DNA from 3 places in the Janthinobacterium sp. P210005 genome. Region 3 is predicted to be linked to each of the others. Evidence: predicted binding sites of a transcription regulator. Region 3 holds the regulator's gene; each other region holds the start of a gene.
The links. The regulator sigma-54, encoded in region 3, starts transcription at its own class of promoters, with help from an activator protein. The targets are predictions, from matches to a motif close to TGGCANGNAANCTGCTTT.
Positions count from the first base shown of each region.

Region 1 (4,371 bases), on a different contig from region 3:
GCGCCGTCCGCTGCAAGACTTGCTGGTGGCGCCAACGGCGGGGCGGTGAGGCTCGCCTGGCGCCCCGTCAGCGCCGCCGCCGGGGCGCCAGGACGGCCAGCGCCAGCAAGCCGGCCGCCAGCAACGGCAAGGTGCCCGGCAGCGCCATGGGCGTGACGCCTGGCACATAGGCCAGTTCGGAACTGTTCAGCATATTCAACACCAGCGTGTAGCTGCCGGCCGCCAGCCTGTCCGTGACGGCGCCATACTGCCCGCCGCACGCCGTGCCGACGCCCGTGCCCGTGGGGGCGCCGCAGCCGCTGGGATCGTAGGTGAACACGCTGCCGCTGGTGAGCGGCGTTTGCGCGTAGCCCGTGTTGAGGCTGGCCGCATCGGCCAGTTCGGTGCCGCCCAGGATGCCGGAGCCGAGCTTGCCGTCGGGTGCCCAGCTGAAGACGATCTGGCCATGTTCATCGATGATGCTGAACGTCATCGCCATATTCGTCGTGGCCGCCGAACCTGTGCCGGCCAGCGCGTCCAGGTACAGCTGCATGAAGGGCAGGGCCTGGAAGTCGAAGGCCAGGGTCGCGCCCGGTTGGCCGACGACGAAATTGACGGTCATCGCGGTGCTGGAACCGTTGCGCCCCGAGGCGTCCGCGCTGCCGCCGCCCGTCAGGAAGGTTTCTGCCGCGTTCACGGTATGCGTGCTGGTCGAGCCCGGTGGGAAGGGGGGGATTTGCGAGGCGACGATTTGCGCTTCGCCGCGCGCATACGAAGCATTGCCCATGCCTTGCGGGGTAAAGTCGTTCTCTCCCTTGCTGACGGCGCCGCGTTTCGCCTGCGGCGCGTCGATCTCGTTGCTGCCGCCATTGATGACGCTGCTGCCATTGAGCGTGGCGGTCGTGCGCGACAGGTCGATGTTGCTGAGCAGGGTGACGGAGCCGGAGGGATTGCTGATGACCAGACCAAAGACGCTGGTGTACGAATAGCCGTAGGCGGCGGCGCCGGCAGTGCCGCTGCTGGCCAGCAATAGCAAGCTCAGCATGAGCATGGGCAATCGGGTACAAGAAAATGTAGTCATGAAAATCCTCATCTCCTGGTCGGCCGGGTTGTAAGGAAAACCGACAGGCTTGCCACATGAAAAAGGCGAGGAAACTCCCTCGCCTGTGCATCCCCCTGTTGCCTGGTTCAGGCGCTGACTTTGCGGCGGCTGGCATAGCCCAGGCCGGCCAGGCCCAGGCCCAGCAGCGCCAGGGTGCCCGGTTCCGGCGCCTGTTTGACCAGGTCCACGCTCTCCACCGCATTCAAGGTCAAGGTGTAGTTGCCGGCCGCGAGGGCATTGCTGACGGCGTTGAAGTTGCCGCCGCAAGTCGTGCCCACGCCGGTGCCGCCAGGCGTACCGCAACCGGTGGGGTTATACGTAAACAGGTTGCCGCGCGTCAGGAAGTTGGTCGCCAGGCCGGTGTTCAGGTTGGCTGCATCGGCGTTTTCCGTGCCACCGAAGATGCCGGAGCCGACGACGCCATCGGGTGTCCAGTTGAAGACGGTCGCACCGGTCGAGTTGGTGATGGTGATGGTCATCACCAGGTTGGCCGTCGCGGTGGACAGTTGCCCCACTGTGCTTTGCAGGAAGACTTGCATGAATGGCGAGGAGAAGAAGTCAAAGCTCAGCGTTGCCGTGGGCGAACCGACGACGAAGTTGACGGAAAAGCCCGTGGTCGAGCCGTTGCGGCCGGACGCATCGGCCGTGCCGGCTGGGCCGGCCAGGTGGGCCTCGGCCACGTTTACCGCCTGCGTGGAGGTGGAGCCGGGCGGGAACGAGGGAAACTGCGTGCTGACGATCTGCGCATCGCCGCGCGAGTAGTTGCCCGAGGCGCCCTGTTGCGTGAAATTGTTTTCCCCTTTGGTCACGGCGCCGATGGCGGCGCGGGGCGAGTCGAGCAGGCCGGGGCCGCCATTGATGACGCTGACGCCATTCAGGGTGGCCGTGGCGCGCGAGATCGTGGTGCTGTTCAGGGCGGTGATCGAGCCCGTGGCGGCGACGATCTGCAAGCCGAAGATGTTGTTGTAGGCGTAGCCATAGGCGCCCGCCTGTGCGCTACCGGCGGCGCACAACATGGCCAGTGCGGCCGCGGCCGGAAGCAGTTTCAGTTTCGAGAGTTTCATTGTATTCACCTCGTGGTTGAGTGAGTCTGGAAGTGTTGCCTGAGTCCTGTCTGCAGGTGCTCATAGCCAGACTTAAGCGACTTCCATGCCAACGCATGAGGTTCTTTTGAAATCAAGGACTTGGCGTGCTTTTGTTGACGTGGTGCAGGTGTTGCCGGACTCTCTGTAAGAAAAGCCGACGCCAGCCCGTCAAGGCTGGCCGCCTTGCGGCGAAAGCCCCAGCAGGGCGTGCAGATGGGGCAGCAAGCGTTGCCCTGGCACATAGTTGCGCATGGCCGTGGCCAGCTGACGCGCCGCCAGCCTGGCCCGGCCATCGTCGAGCATGCGCGTGGCGGCATGGCGCAGGGCGGTTTCATGGAAGCGGTCGGCGCGCAGCAGCAGGCCGGCGCCGGTCCCCGCGATGCCGTGCATGTTGAGGAATTGGTCGAGGTTGCCGGCGATGCCGATGACGGGCACGCCGGCCGTCAGCGCCTGCTGGCTGGTGGGGCTGCCGCCGTTGCAGATCACCAGGCTGGCGCGCCGGGCCGCCGCGTCGCCCGGCAAGAAGGGCGCGACGTGGGCATTCGGCGGCACGGCATCGACGCGGCCGGTGCCGGCCGTGGCCGCCAATACGGTGACGGGCAGGGGCGCCAGCGCGTGCAGCACGCGCGGCAGCAATTGCCCCTGGCCGGAACTGCCCAGGGTGACGTAGATGATGGGCCTTCCACTGCTCAGTTCCGGGCGCTGCCACCAGTCCGGCAAGTCGAGCGGCGGCGCCCAGATGATGGGGCCCAGGTAGTCGTGCGTGGACGGCATGGCGTGCGGCGGGAACAGTTGCGGAATATCCGCGTACACGGTGCGGTCCGCATCCGTATAGATGCGCCGCAGGTCGCTGCCCAGCGAGGGCAGGCCATGGCGGCGGCGCACGCGGTTCAGCGGCACGGCATGCGAGGCGAAGGCCAGCGGGCGGATCAGGCGGAACAGGGGGGCTGCCAGCCAGATGGGCAGCAGGCTGGTCAGGGGCAGGCTGGGCACCGTGTAGTGCTGGCGCACGTACGGACTCCAGTAGGCATTGCTGACGGTGAGGTAGGGAATGCGCTGCAGGCGCGCGCTGACGGACAGCGACAGGCGGAAGTCGCCGATCACGAGATCGGGCTGGACGGTATTGAGCAGGCGCAAGTCGTCTTCCACATATGCGTGCAGGGTGCTTTCCGTGTAGACGGGCTTGCCGTGCGCCAAGGCCTGTAGGAATTGCAGCGATGAAATACTGTCGATGCGCCAGCGGCGAAAGGGCGCCTGCTTGAAGCAAAAGTCATAGCCATCGGCGCAGGCAAAATGCACCTCATATTTGTCCTCGTCGAGTCCCTGGGCCAGGCTCAGGGGGCGGCCGACGTGGGCCAGGGTCACTGCCTCGGCCATAAAGAGGATTGTCTTGCGCGCCATGGGGATCGCTTGTACTCGCAGGTGAGAGACCTGCCAGGTTGGAGTGGCGCCGCGCCGTTTAGTTCCCGCAGCGGCTTGCCACTGGCGGGCGCCAGGATTTGGCCGCATCGGCTAGAGTGGGGCAAAGGAGGTCACATGCAAACCCAATTCCGTCCTGCCCTGTTGCGTGCGCACAGCACGCCCGAACCCGATATGCCGCCACCGCCGGAAGGCGATCCCGTCACGCCGCCGCCGGAAACGCCGCCCCACATCGAGCCCGTGCCCGTCGAGGAGCCGACGCCGCCGCCACCGCCCGTGAAAATGCAGTGACGGGGCGCGGTGCGCCGCCGGCATGGCGGTGACGGGGAGATGCGCGCCGCGTTTATTTCCGATCGGAAATGGACTGCGCGGTGGCCGCCAGCGCCACGCCATTTAAACAACAAAAACGCCAATAAATGTTGCCGAGTGGATACAAATCAAGCTCTAACTGTCGAGTGTCATGCGGCCGTCACGATTCTGTTCTTATAATGAGACATCATAAAAATTCTTGTACAGGAGACCATCGTGGGCAATTCCTTGCATAACAAAATTTACCTGGGCCGGCGCCCTGTGATCACCAGCAAAAACCTCGTGGCGCTGGCCCTGGCGGGCGCCGTGGCGGGTTGCGGCCTGGCCTGGCTGCTGCTGCGCAGCTACAAATAACGGTCGTCACGCTCGTGTTTCCGCCGCCTGGCCGCCTGGCGGGCGGCGGTAGATTCACGTTGCCTGTTGCCGATGCGCAGCGGGGCGCGTACCATGGGGGCCGAACACCTGGCCTTTTATGGA
Region 1 covers NZ_JAZARC010000001.1:1,678,873-1,683,243, reverse strand. Annotated here, with positions in the region: gene VPH40_RS07390 (nitroreductase family protein) at 1-49, shown strand, start outside; gene VPH40_RS07385 (EDSAP-1 family PEP-CTERM protein) at 68-1,060, opposite strand; gene VPH40_RS07380 (EDSAP-1 family PEP-CTERM protein) at 1,168-2,145, opposite strand; gene VPH40_RS07375 (glycosyltransferase) at 2,335-3,567, opposite strand; gene VPH40_RS07370 (hypothetical protein) at 3,703-3,876, shown strand; gene VPH40_RS07365 (hypothetical protein) at 4,123-4,248, shown strand.
Region 1: a site for sigma-54 is predicted at 2,219-2,236, ahead of VPH40_RS07380 (EDSAP-1 family PEP-CTERM protein). Genes of this name have one in related genera too.

Region 2 (4,371 bases), 250 kb from region 3:
GCTGGCGCAGGAATTGCAACTGGTGCTGATGGAAATGCGCGCCGGCTTTTCCAAGGAAAAGGCGCTGCGCAACCTGGCCCTGCGCAGCGGCGTGGAAGATGTCGACACCCTCGTCGCCATGCTGATCCAGTCGGAACGCTTCGGCACCAGCATGGGCGACTCGCTGCGCGTGCACTCGGAAAATCTGCGCGGCAAGCGCAGCCTGCTGGCCGAGGAGGCGGCCGCGAAGATCGCCCTGAAACTGCTGTTCCCGCTGATCTTTTGCGTCTTTCCCACCCTCATGCTGGTGCTCATGGGGCCGGCCGTGATCGAAGTCTATCGCGTGCTCGTGCCGGCCATGGCCAACCGCTGAAAGGAGCTACCATGCGCTTGATGATTTCCCGCCTGGCCACCGCCTGCGCCTGCCTGGGCTTGGCCGCCTGTACCACGCCGCCGGCCCACGCGCCGCTGCCGCAGTGGCCGGACGCCGATGCCGCCTATGCGGCCGGGCGTCAGCATTTCGAGCGGGGCGACTTGCCGGCCGCGCAAGCGGCCTATGCGCAAGCCTTGCGCGCCGCGCCGCGCCATGTGAATGCGCGCAACGGCCTGGCCGTGCTGCATGCGCAGCGGGGCGAGCACGATGCGGCGATCGCCCAATGGCTGGCCCTGACGCAGGAAGCCGGTGCGCCGCAGCCGCAACAGGCGTATCTGTTCAGCAATCTCGGTCGCGCCTACTATTTGCGCGGGCGCGATGCGCAAGCGTTGACTGCGCTGGAACAGGCGTGTCTGCTCGATCCGCTCAATGCGCTGGCCTGGCAGCACCTGGCGCAAGTGCTCGAACGGCTGGGACAGCACGCGCGCGCGGCCGTCATGCGGCGCCAGGCGCAGAGCCTGCAGGAACATGATTTACGGAGCGACATGGCCGTCTTGCGCAACGCGGCGCCGCCGCCGGGCGTGCCCGTGGCCGCGCCGCTGCCGGATGCGCCCGCCATGGCGCGCATCGAGATCACGCAAGGCGACGGCATGGCCCGCTTGCAGCGCGTGCCGGCCGCCGCGCGCAGCGTGCCCGTTGTCACGGCCGAGCGGTCCATGCCGGCTCCTGCCGTGCCCCGCCCGCGCCTGGAAATTGTGAATGGCAACGGCGTGCCCGGCCTGGCCGCCGCCTTGGCGCGCAGCCTGGCCGGCGCTCCCGTGCAAGTGGTGCGCCTGGCCAATGAAACCGGCTTCCAGGTGGCGCGCACGCGCGTCGAGTACCGGCCCGCGCAGGAGCAGGCGGCGCGCCAGCTGGCGCGTCAGTTGGGAACGCAGGTGCAAACCCCAGTAGAAACCCAGGCCGGCGACTGCCCCGCCAGCGAGCTGCGCCTGGTATTGGGGCGCGACTTGAGCGATCCGGCCATGCTGCACCGCTATTATCTGCAGCAATTGCAGCTGGCGCGCCAGGCGCTGGCGCGGCTCGGTTAAAACGCCTCGACTGATGCAAAAAACACGCGGCGCCCATGAGGCGCCGCGTGTTTTTCATGCTGCGGATGATTACGGCTGGCGGCGCCGCGTAAAAGCCAGGGCTGCCAATCCCATGCCCAGCAGGAACAGCGTGCCCGGCTCAGGTACCGCAAGCGGCGGATCGATGACGACGATATCGGTGCGCGTCGACTTGGAAAAATTCAGGGTATAGCTGCCGGCCGGCAGGGCGAAATTCGAGGTCAGGGAAAACATCGCGAAGCCATTCGTGAAGGCGCGCCCGGTGGCCGGGTCGTTGGTGCCGGCCGTCATGTTCAGGCTGAACGGGTCGAGGCTGCCGGCGCCATGGTTGCCATTGATGTCGCTGCCATTGTTGGCATCGCCATCGGGCGCGAACTGGAAGATCACGCCATCGGCGTTCGCGTGCGACAGGCAGCCGGCGGGGCTGGAACTGTTGCACGAGATATTGAAGATATCCATGATCGACACGTTCGACTTGTCGCCCATGGTCGTCACGCTGGTGCGCAGGTCGCGCCGTCCCATGAAGCTGAAGGTGATGAAGCCGGCGCTCGACAGGGTCAGGTTGACGGAGCCGGTCAGCGTGTCGCCGGCCGTGGCCGTGGCGGCGCCGATCGTGTTGCGCTGAGCTTCCGCCACGGCGCTCACGCTGGCGCCGCCATTGAGCATGTTGCCGAAGGCATGCGCATCGCCGCGGGCAAACTCCAGGGTGGAACTGGGGCTGGGGGCGTAATGGTTTTGCGGCAAGCCGCTGCAGCCGCCGCCCGAGCACACTTGCAGCACGTCGGCGTTGGCGGCCGGGCCCGTATTGACGGCGCGCGGATTGACGGCCACGCCGCCTTCGAAAAAAGCGCTGTCGCTGGCATTGCGGTTGGCGCCGGCCAGCGACAGCGCACCGGCGCTGGTGGTGATGCGGAAATTGTTCAACTCATTGACGGCCAGGCCGTACGCGCCGGCCTGTGCCTGGCCGCTGGCCAGCAGGCTCGCCGCCGCCAGTGCGCCCAGCCAGCCCAGGGTCTTGCTTCGTGTGTGATCAACGTTCATCGCAGCCTCTTGTCGTGGTCAGTCTCGGAAAATCCGGGGGACAAAGAATCCAGAATGACTTGCCTGGATTCATCTCGTAGACAGGGATAAGCAGCTTGCGTGCCACACAAAAATATCACAAGAAATCAAGTGCTTGCACAAAGCGGACTGAGCTGGATGAAGTGAAGTGTAAGAAAGGCCGACGCCGCTTGGCGGGCGCCGTCGGCCAGCCTCAGGTACCCCGGTGATAGCCCAGGTGGCCGCCCGAATTGCGTGCGCAGCCGCAACCGATGCGCGCCACTTCCTCGCCTTCCGTCAATTTCCAGTTGGTAATCGTCGTGTGATTCCAGTCGATGTCGCTTTTCTTGACAGGTTTGACCGTCAAGATGCGTGCTTCCGCATCCGTGTACTCCATCAGCTCTTCGTCGTCGGCGATGTCGAAATGGCGGTGGATCAGGGAAATGCCGAAGCGGTCGAGCGCGCCGTAGCGTTGCAGCACGTCGCGCAGCTCGCGAAAGCAGGCGAGATCGTCGGGCAGCAGCGGATTGACGGCGGAAATATCGGCGACGGGTTGCCATTGCATGGCGTGGATGTTCAGGCTGTGCATGATAGGCTCCTGTGCCCCATGATGATAGGCCCAGGCTGCCGGAGGGGCGCCGGCACGCCTGGCGAAATGCCCATCGTGGACGCAAAGCCGCTGCGGCGCTTGCGCCGTATCAAAGGTGCGGCACATCGCCTCTCGTCCGATCATTGCCCGGTAAAATAGGCCATGGCAAACAAAACCCCCACCTTCCCCGGCGCGCGCACGGGCCGCGGCCAGGTCCTGGCCGTGCTGCTGTCGAATAGCGACCAGTCCGGCGCCGAACCGCTGCAAGGCCGCGTCTCGCTGGCCGCCATCGTCAAGGCATTGAAACGCAAATATCACTGGCCGATCGAGACGCACAGTTTTCCAGCCAACACGCAGGATGGCCGCGCCAGCTGGGCGACCGTCTACAGCTTGCCGGACAAGGTCATCGAGACCGCACTGGAGGCCGGCGGCCGGGAGTGGCTGGAGAGCCGGGGAGCGGCCGGGCGGCGCTGAGCGCGCCGCCTGCTTCACTCGATCCCTTTATTCGAGCCGGAAGCCGACCTTGAGCGTGACCTGGAAGTGCGCCACCTTGCCATCGACGATATGGCCGCGCGAATCGGTCACTTCATACCAGTCCATGTGCTTGACCGTCAGCGCCGCCTTGGCAATGGCGTCGCGTATCGCCTGATCGCTGCTCTCGGTCGACGTGCCGACCAGTTCGATCAGCTTGTAAGTATGTGCGGACATGATATTTCCCCAGGTAGGCAAGCCAGACATCGGAAAGTTCTTCTTCGCCAGCAAGTGCCCATAGTGCGCCTAAATGCGCTGGACGTCATTGCGCGGCGCAGCAATGCGTCACGGCAGTGGTTTGCAGAAGGGAGAAAAGAAAAAAGGGCTACAAGCCGAAGCTTGTAACCCTTTGATTTCCTACTAAATTCTGGTGCCGACTGCCGGTTTCGAACTGGCCACCTGATGATTAAAAATTCCTCAGTTCTGGTGACGCTAGCTAACATTATGTAGCGAAATCAGACACTTACGTTAGATCAGCTAATAGTGCTGCCTTGGTGAGCTGATAGTAATGTTGACACCCCGTTGACTACCATTCGCACAGTATACGATCAAATTTACTATTGGTTCCGACGTCGCTGCAGTGCTTGTCAACCGTTGAGGCACCCTGGAGGCTGGCAAGCATCCTTAAACTTGAGGTTGTTACTCGTCAGGTTCCGCGAAGTGCGGCGGCTAGCAGTATAGTCGGGCGCAGGCAATTCAAGGTTCGTCTGGAAACTCTGCACCCAGCAACTTGTATAATTCATCCAGTTCCTTTT
Region 2 covers NZ_JAZARC010000002.1:442,939-447,309, reverse strand. Annotated here, with positions in the region: gene VPH40_RS12030 (type II secretion system F family protein) at 1-352, shown strand, start outside; gene VPH40_RS12025 (LytR C-terminal domain-containing protein) at 364-1,440, shown strand; gene VPH40_RS12020 (PEP-CTERM sorting domain-containing protein) at 1,510-2,499, opposite strand; gene VPH40_RS12015 (hypothetical protein) at 2,711-3,085, opposite strand; gene VPH40_RS12010 (hypothetical protein) at 3,248-3,559, shown strand; gene VPH40_RS12005 (dodecin) at 3,587-3,793, opposite strand; gene VPH40_RS12000 (hypothetical protein) at 4,313-4,371, opposite strand, start outside.
Region 2: a site for sigma-54 is predicted at 2,587-2,604, ahead of VPH40_RS12020 (PEP-CTERM sorting domain-containing protein). Genes of this name have one in related genera too.

Region 3 (4,371 bases):
TGACGGTGTTCCCGGACGAGGAAAGAATGGAAACGGACGTGCCTGTCGATATCCTGACGGGCGCCTCGCGCATCAATGGCGTCGGCATGAAGGCGAATAACGCCACCGGCGTGGTGGAAGTGCAGAATGCGCTGCGCATGGTCCTCCCGCCGAAACCGCGCCCGGCCGCGGCGGCAAAATGACAGAATGAAACAAGGAAACCATACTATGAAGAACATCTTGCTGTTGACCGTATTTTCGCTGGCCATCATGGGCGCGGCGCATGCCGAGAAGGCCGATTCCGAGAAGGAAGCCGTCATCACGGCACGCAGCGGCCACGTCGATGACGTCAAGCAGGTGCGCACCCTGACGGGCGACGTCGTGCTGGTCAAGGGGACCCTGACCATGAAGGCGGGCCGGGCCCTGATCACGGAAGACCCGCAAGGCTACCAGTTCATCACCTTCTGGGCCGATCCCGGCAAGCTTGCGACCTTCCGCCAGAAGCGTGATGGCGCGGGCGACCTGTGGGTCGAAGGCGAAGCGGAGCGCGTGGAATACGACAACAAGACGGAAGTGGTGAAACTGTTTTCCAGAGCCAAGCTGACGCGCCTGGAAGGCGCGAAAGTCACCGATGTGGCCAATGGCGCTTTCATCTCGTATGACAGCCGCAAGGAAGAATTTGCGATGGAAAATTCCAACAGCGGCACCAGCACCGCCGATGGCGGCAGCGTGCGCATGGTGATCCAGCCGAAGACCAAGGCGCCGGCAGCGGAGAAAGCGCCGGCCACGCCCGCGCCAGGAAAGAAATAATGGAAAATACACGTTGCGGCAGCACCCTGATCGTTCGCGGGCTGCAAAAAACCTATGGCAAGCGGCAAGTCGTGCATGATGTTTCGCTGCAAGTCGAATGCGGCGAAGTGGTGGGCTTGCTGGGCCCGAACGGCGCCGGCAAGACCACCTCGTTCTACATGATCGTCGGCCTGGTGCCGTCCGATGGTGGCAGCATCGATATCAGCGGCGTGGATATCTCCAGCCTGCCGATCCACCGCCGTGCGCAGATGGGCCTGTCCTACCTGCCGCAGGAAGCGTCCGTCTTCCGCAAGCTGACGGTGGAAGACAATATCCGCGCCGTGCTGGAAATCCAGACCGTCGAAGGCCGCCCGCTGACGAAGGCCGAGATCGAGGAGCGGCTGGATAAATTGCTGGCCGACTTGCAGATTGAAAAGCTGCGCGAGAACCAGGCGCTGTCCCTGTCCGGTGGCGAACGCCGCCGCGTGGAAATCGCCCGCGCGCTGGCCACCGATCCCCGTTTCGTGCTGCTCGACGAGCCGTTCGCCGGCGTCGATCCGATCGCCGTGATCGAGATCCAGCGCATCGTGCGTTTCTTGAAGGAGCGCAATATCGGCGTGCTGATCACCGATCATAATGTGCGTGAGACGCTGGGTATTTGCGACCGCGCCTACATCATCAACCAGGGCTCGGTGCTGGCGTCGGGACGCCCCGACGACATCATTGCGAACGAGTCGGTACGCCGGGTCTATCTGGGCGAACACTTCCGCATGTAAGCCAATGAAACAATCATTGCAGCTGCGCACTTCGCAGCACCTGGCACTGACGCCGCAGTTGCAGCAATCGATACGCCTGTTGCAATTGTCTACTCTGGAATTGCACCAGGAACTCGAGCAATTGCTGACGGACAATCCCTTGCTCGAACGCCTCGATGATCCGCTCGACCGCTCGCTGCGCCTGCTGTCCGACGGGGCCTTGAGCTCCACGGCCGCACCGGCCGAAGCGCCGCCCCAGCCACCAGGCCAGGAGGCGCCCGTAGCGCCGGCCGAAGCGGAAGCGTTTGACGGCGAGGGGGGCGACAGCCCGGCCGCCGCGGATGGCGGCGACAGCGACTGGAGTGAGGCGAGCCGGGGCAAGGCGCCCGACGACGAAGATTCGCGTCCGCAATTGGAGGCCCATCACTGCACTCTGCGCGAACACCTGATGGAGCAGATGCGCGTGACGGTGCTCGAATTGCGCGACCGCGCGCTGGTCGAGCTGATCATCGACGCGCTCGACGACAATGGCTACCTGGAAGAGTCGCTCGACGACATCCTGGCGCGCCTGCCGGAAGAGCTGGAAATCGACGCCGACGAGATGCGCACGGCCTTGTCGCTGCTGCAAAGTTTCGATCCGCCGGGCGTGGGCGCGCGCAACGCGTCCGAATGCCTGGCTCTGCAAATCAAGCGCTTGCCGCACATCGCCATGGTGACGCGGCGCATGGCCCTCGTGATCGTGGAAAAGCACCTGGCCTGGTTTGCCCAGCGCGATTTCAACAAGCTGAAAAAAGCCCTCGATTGCGACGATGAAGACTTGCGCGAAGCGCAGACGGTGATTCGCCAGTGCAATCCGCATCCGGGCGCCGTGTTCGCCTCGGACGTTTCCGATTACGTGGTGCCCGACGTCGTCGTCAAGCGCGCGCGCAATGGCTGGCAAGTGACCTTGAACAACGACGTCATGCCGCGCCTGCGCGTCAACGCCATGTACGCCAACTTGCTCAAGCAGGGCAAGGGGGAGGGCGCCATGGGCGCACAGTTGCAGGAGGCCAAGTGGCTGATCAAGAACATGCGCCAGCGCTTCGACACGATCCTGCGCGTGGCACAGGCGATAGTAGAAAGACAAAAGAACTTTTTCTCGCATGGGGCCGTTGCCATGCGCCCCCTTGTGCTCCGTGAAATAGCTGATACACTGGGTTTACACGAGAGTACTATCTCGCGGGTAACAACTCAAAAGTACATGCTGACCCCGCACGGCATGTTCGAGTTGAAATATTTCTTTGGTAGCCACGTCGCCACCGAAGCGGGGGGCGAAGCGTCATCGACGGCGATACGGGCATTGATCGTGCAACTGACAGGAGCAGAAGACCCTAAAAATCCTTTATCCGACAGTAAGATTGCGGACATGCTGGGGGAACAAGGCATGGTGATTGCGCGACGTACTGTTGCCAAATACCGGGAAGCATTAAAAATTCCGCCAGTGAGCCTGCGTAAGTGTTTGTAAGTTTTTTTCGGTTCCTCTGCGGGCCGGATAGGATGGACCGCACGAACCCGATCATCTTTAGGAGTGTGTATGAATCTCACCATCAGCGGACATCATCTCGAAGTGACACCAGCCATCCGTGAATACGTACAAACGAAGCTGGAGCGCGTGAAACGTCATTTCGATCAAGTCATCGATATCGCCGTGATTCTGACCGTGGATAACCTCAAAGAGAAAGAAAAACGTCAAAAGGCTGAAGTCAACCTGCGTTTGAGCGGCAAGACTGTCTATGTGGAAAGCTTGGCGCACGACCTGTACGCCGCGATCGATACGCTGATCGACAAGCTCGATAGGCAAGTGATGAAATACAAAACCAAAGTGCAAGGGCACGGTAAAGAGGCGATCAAGCATCTGCCAGACAACTCCGAGGAAGAAGCCGTCGTCGCCGTCTAAGGCCACCCGCTTCCAGCAGTTGTGATCAACTAAGGGCGCACATTGCGCCCTTTTTTGCGCCCAGCGGAACGCAATGTTCCCCGCGCAGGCATTAGAATATTCGCACTTTCACTTCTTTCCTGCCTGCCATGAGCGACTTCGTCCAGACTTCCATCCGCAACCGCACCGGGCACATCGTGCTCGACCGTCCGAAAGCCTTGAATTCCCTGTCGCTGGAGATGGTGCGTGCCCTGAGCGCGGCCCTGCTGGCCTGGCGCGACGATCCGCAGGTGGACGCCGTCGTGATCCGCTCCAGCAGCGACAAAGCCCTGTGCGCCGGCGGCGACATCCGTTTCTTTTACGATGCGGGTCTGGCCACGCCGCAAGGCGGCAGCGCCCTGTTGGAAGATTTCTTTACGGAAGAATATGCTTTAAATCATTTAATTCATTTTTACCCGAAACCGTATATCGCCGTGATGGATGGCGTGGTGATGGGCGGCGGCATGGGCGTGGCGCAAGCCGGGCCAGGCAACCGCTTGCGCATCGTGACGGGCCGCACGCGCATGGCCATGCCGGAAGTCAATATCGGCCTGTTCCCGGACGTGGGCGGCAGTTATTTCCTGTCCCGCCTGGCCGGCCAACTGGGCCTGTACCTGGGCTTGACGGGCTTGACGATCAACGCGGCCGACGCCCTGTACACGGGCCTGGCCGATGTCTGCCTGCCCGAAGCGCAGATAGGGGCGCTGCTGGACCTGTTTGAATCGACGCCGGGCGAGGCCTTGCCGGTGGCCATCAAGGCGCTGGCGGCACCATTCCAGGCCGAGGCAGGCGTTTCTCCCCTGGCCACGGCGCGCGCAGCGCTGGACCGCCATTTCAGCGCCGGCTCCGTGGCGGCCATCATGGCTTCGCTGGCGCAGGACGACAGTGCGTTCG
Region 3 covers NZ_JAZARC010000002.1:192,983-197,353, reverse strand. Annotated here, with positions in the region: gene lptC (LPS export ABC transporter periplasmic protein LptC) at 1-182, shown strand, start outside; gene lptA (lipopolysaccharide transport periplasmic protein LptA) at 208-789, shown strand; gene lptB (LPS export ABC transporter ATP-binding protein) at 789-1,544, shown strand; gene VPH40_RS10865 (RNA polymerase factor sigma-54) at 1,549-3,027, shown strand; gene hpf (ribosome hibernation-promoting factor, HPF/YfiA family) at 3,097-3,459, shown strand; gene VPH40_RS10855 (enoyl-CoA hydratase/isomerase family protein) at 3,588-4,371, shown strand, end outside.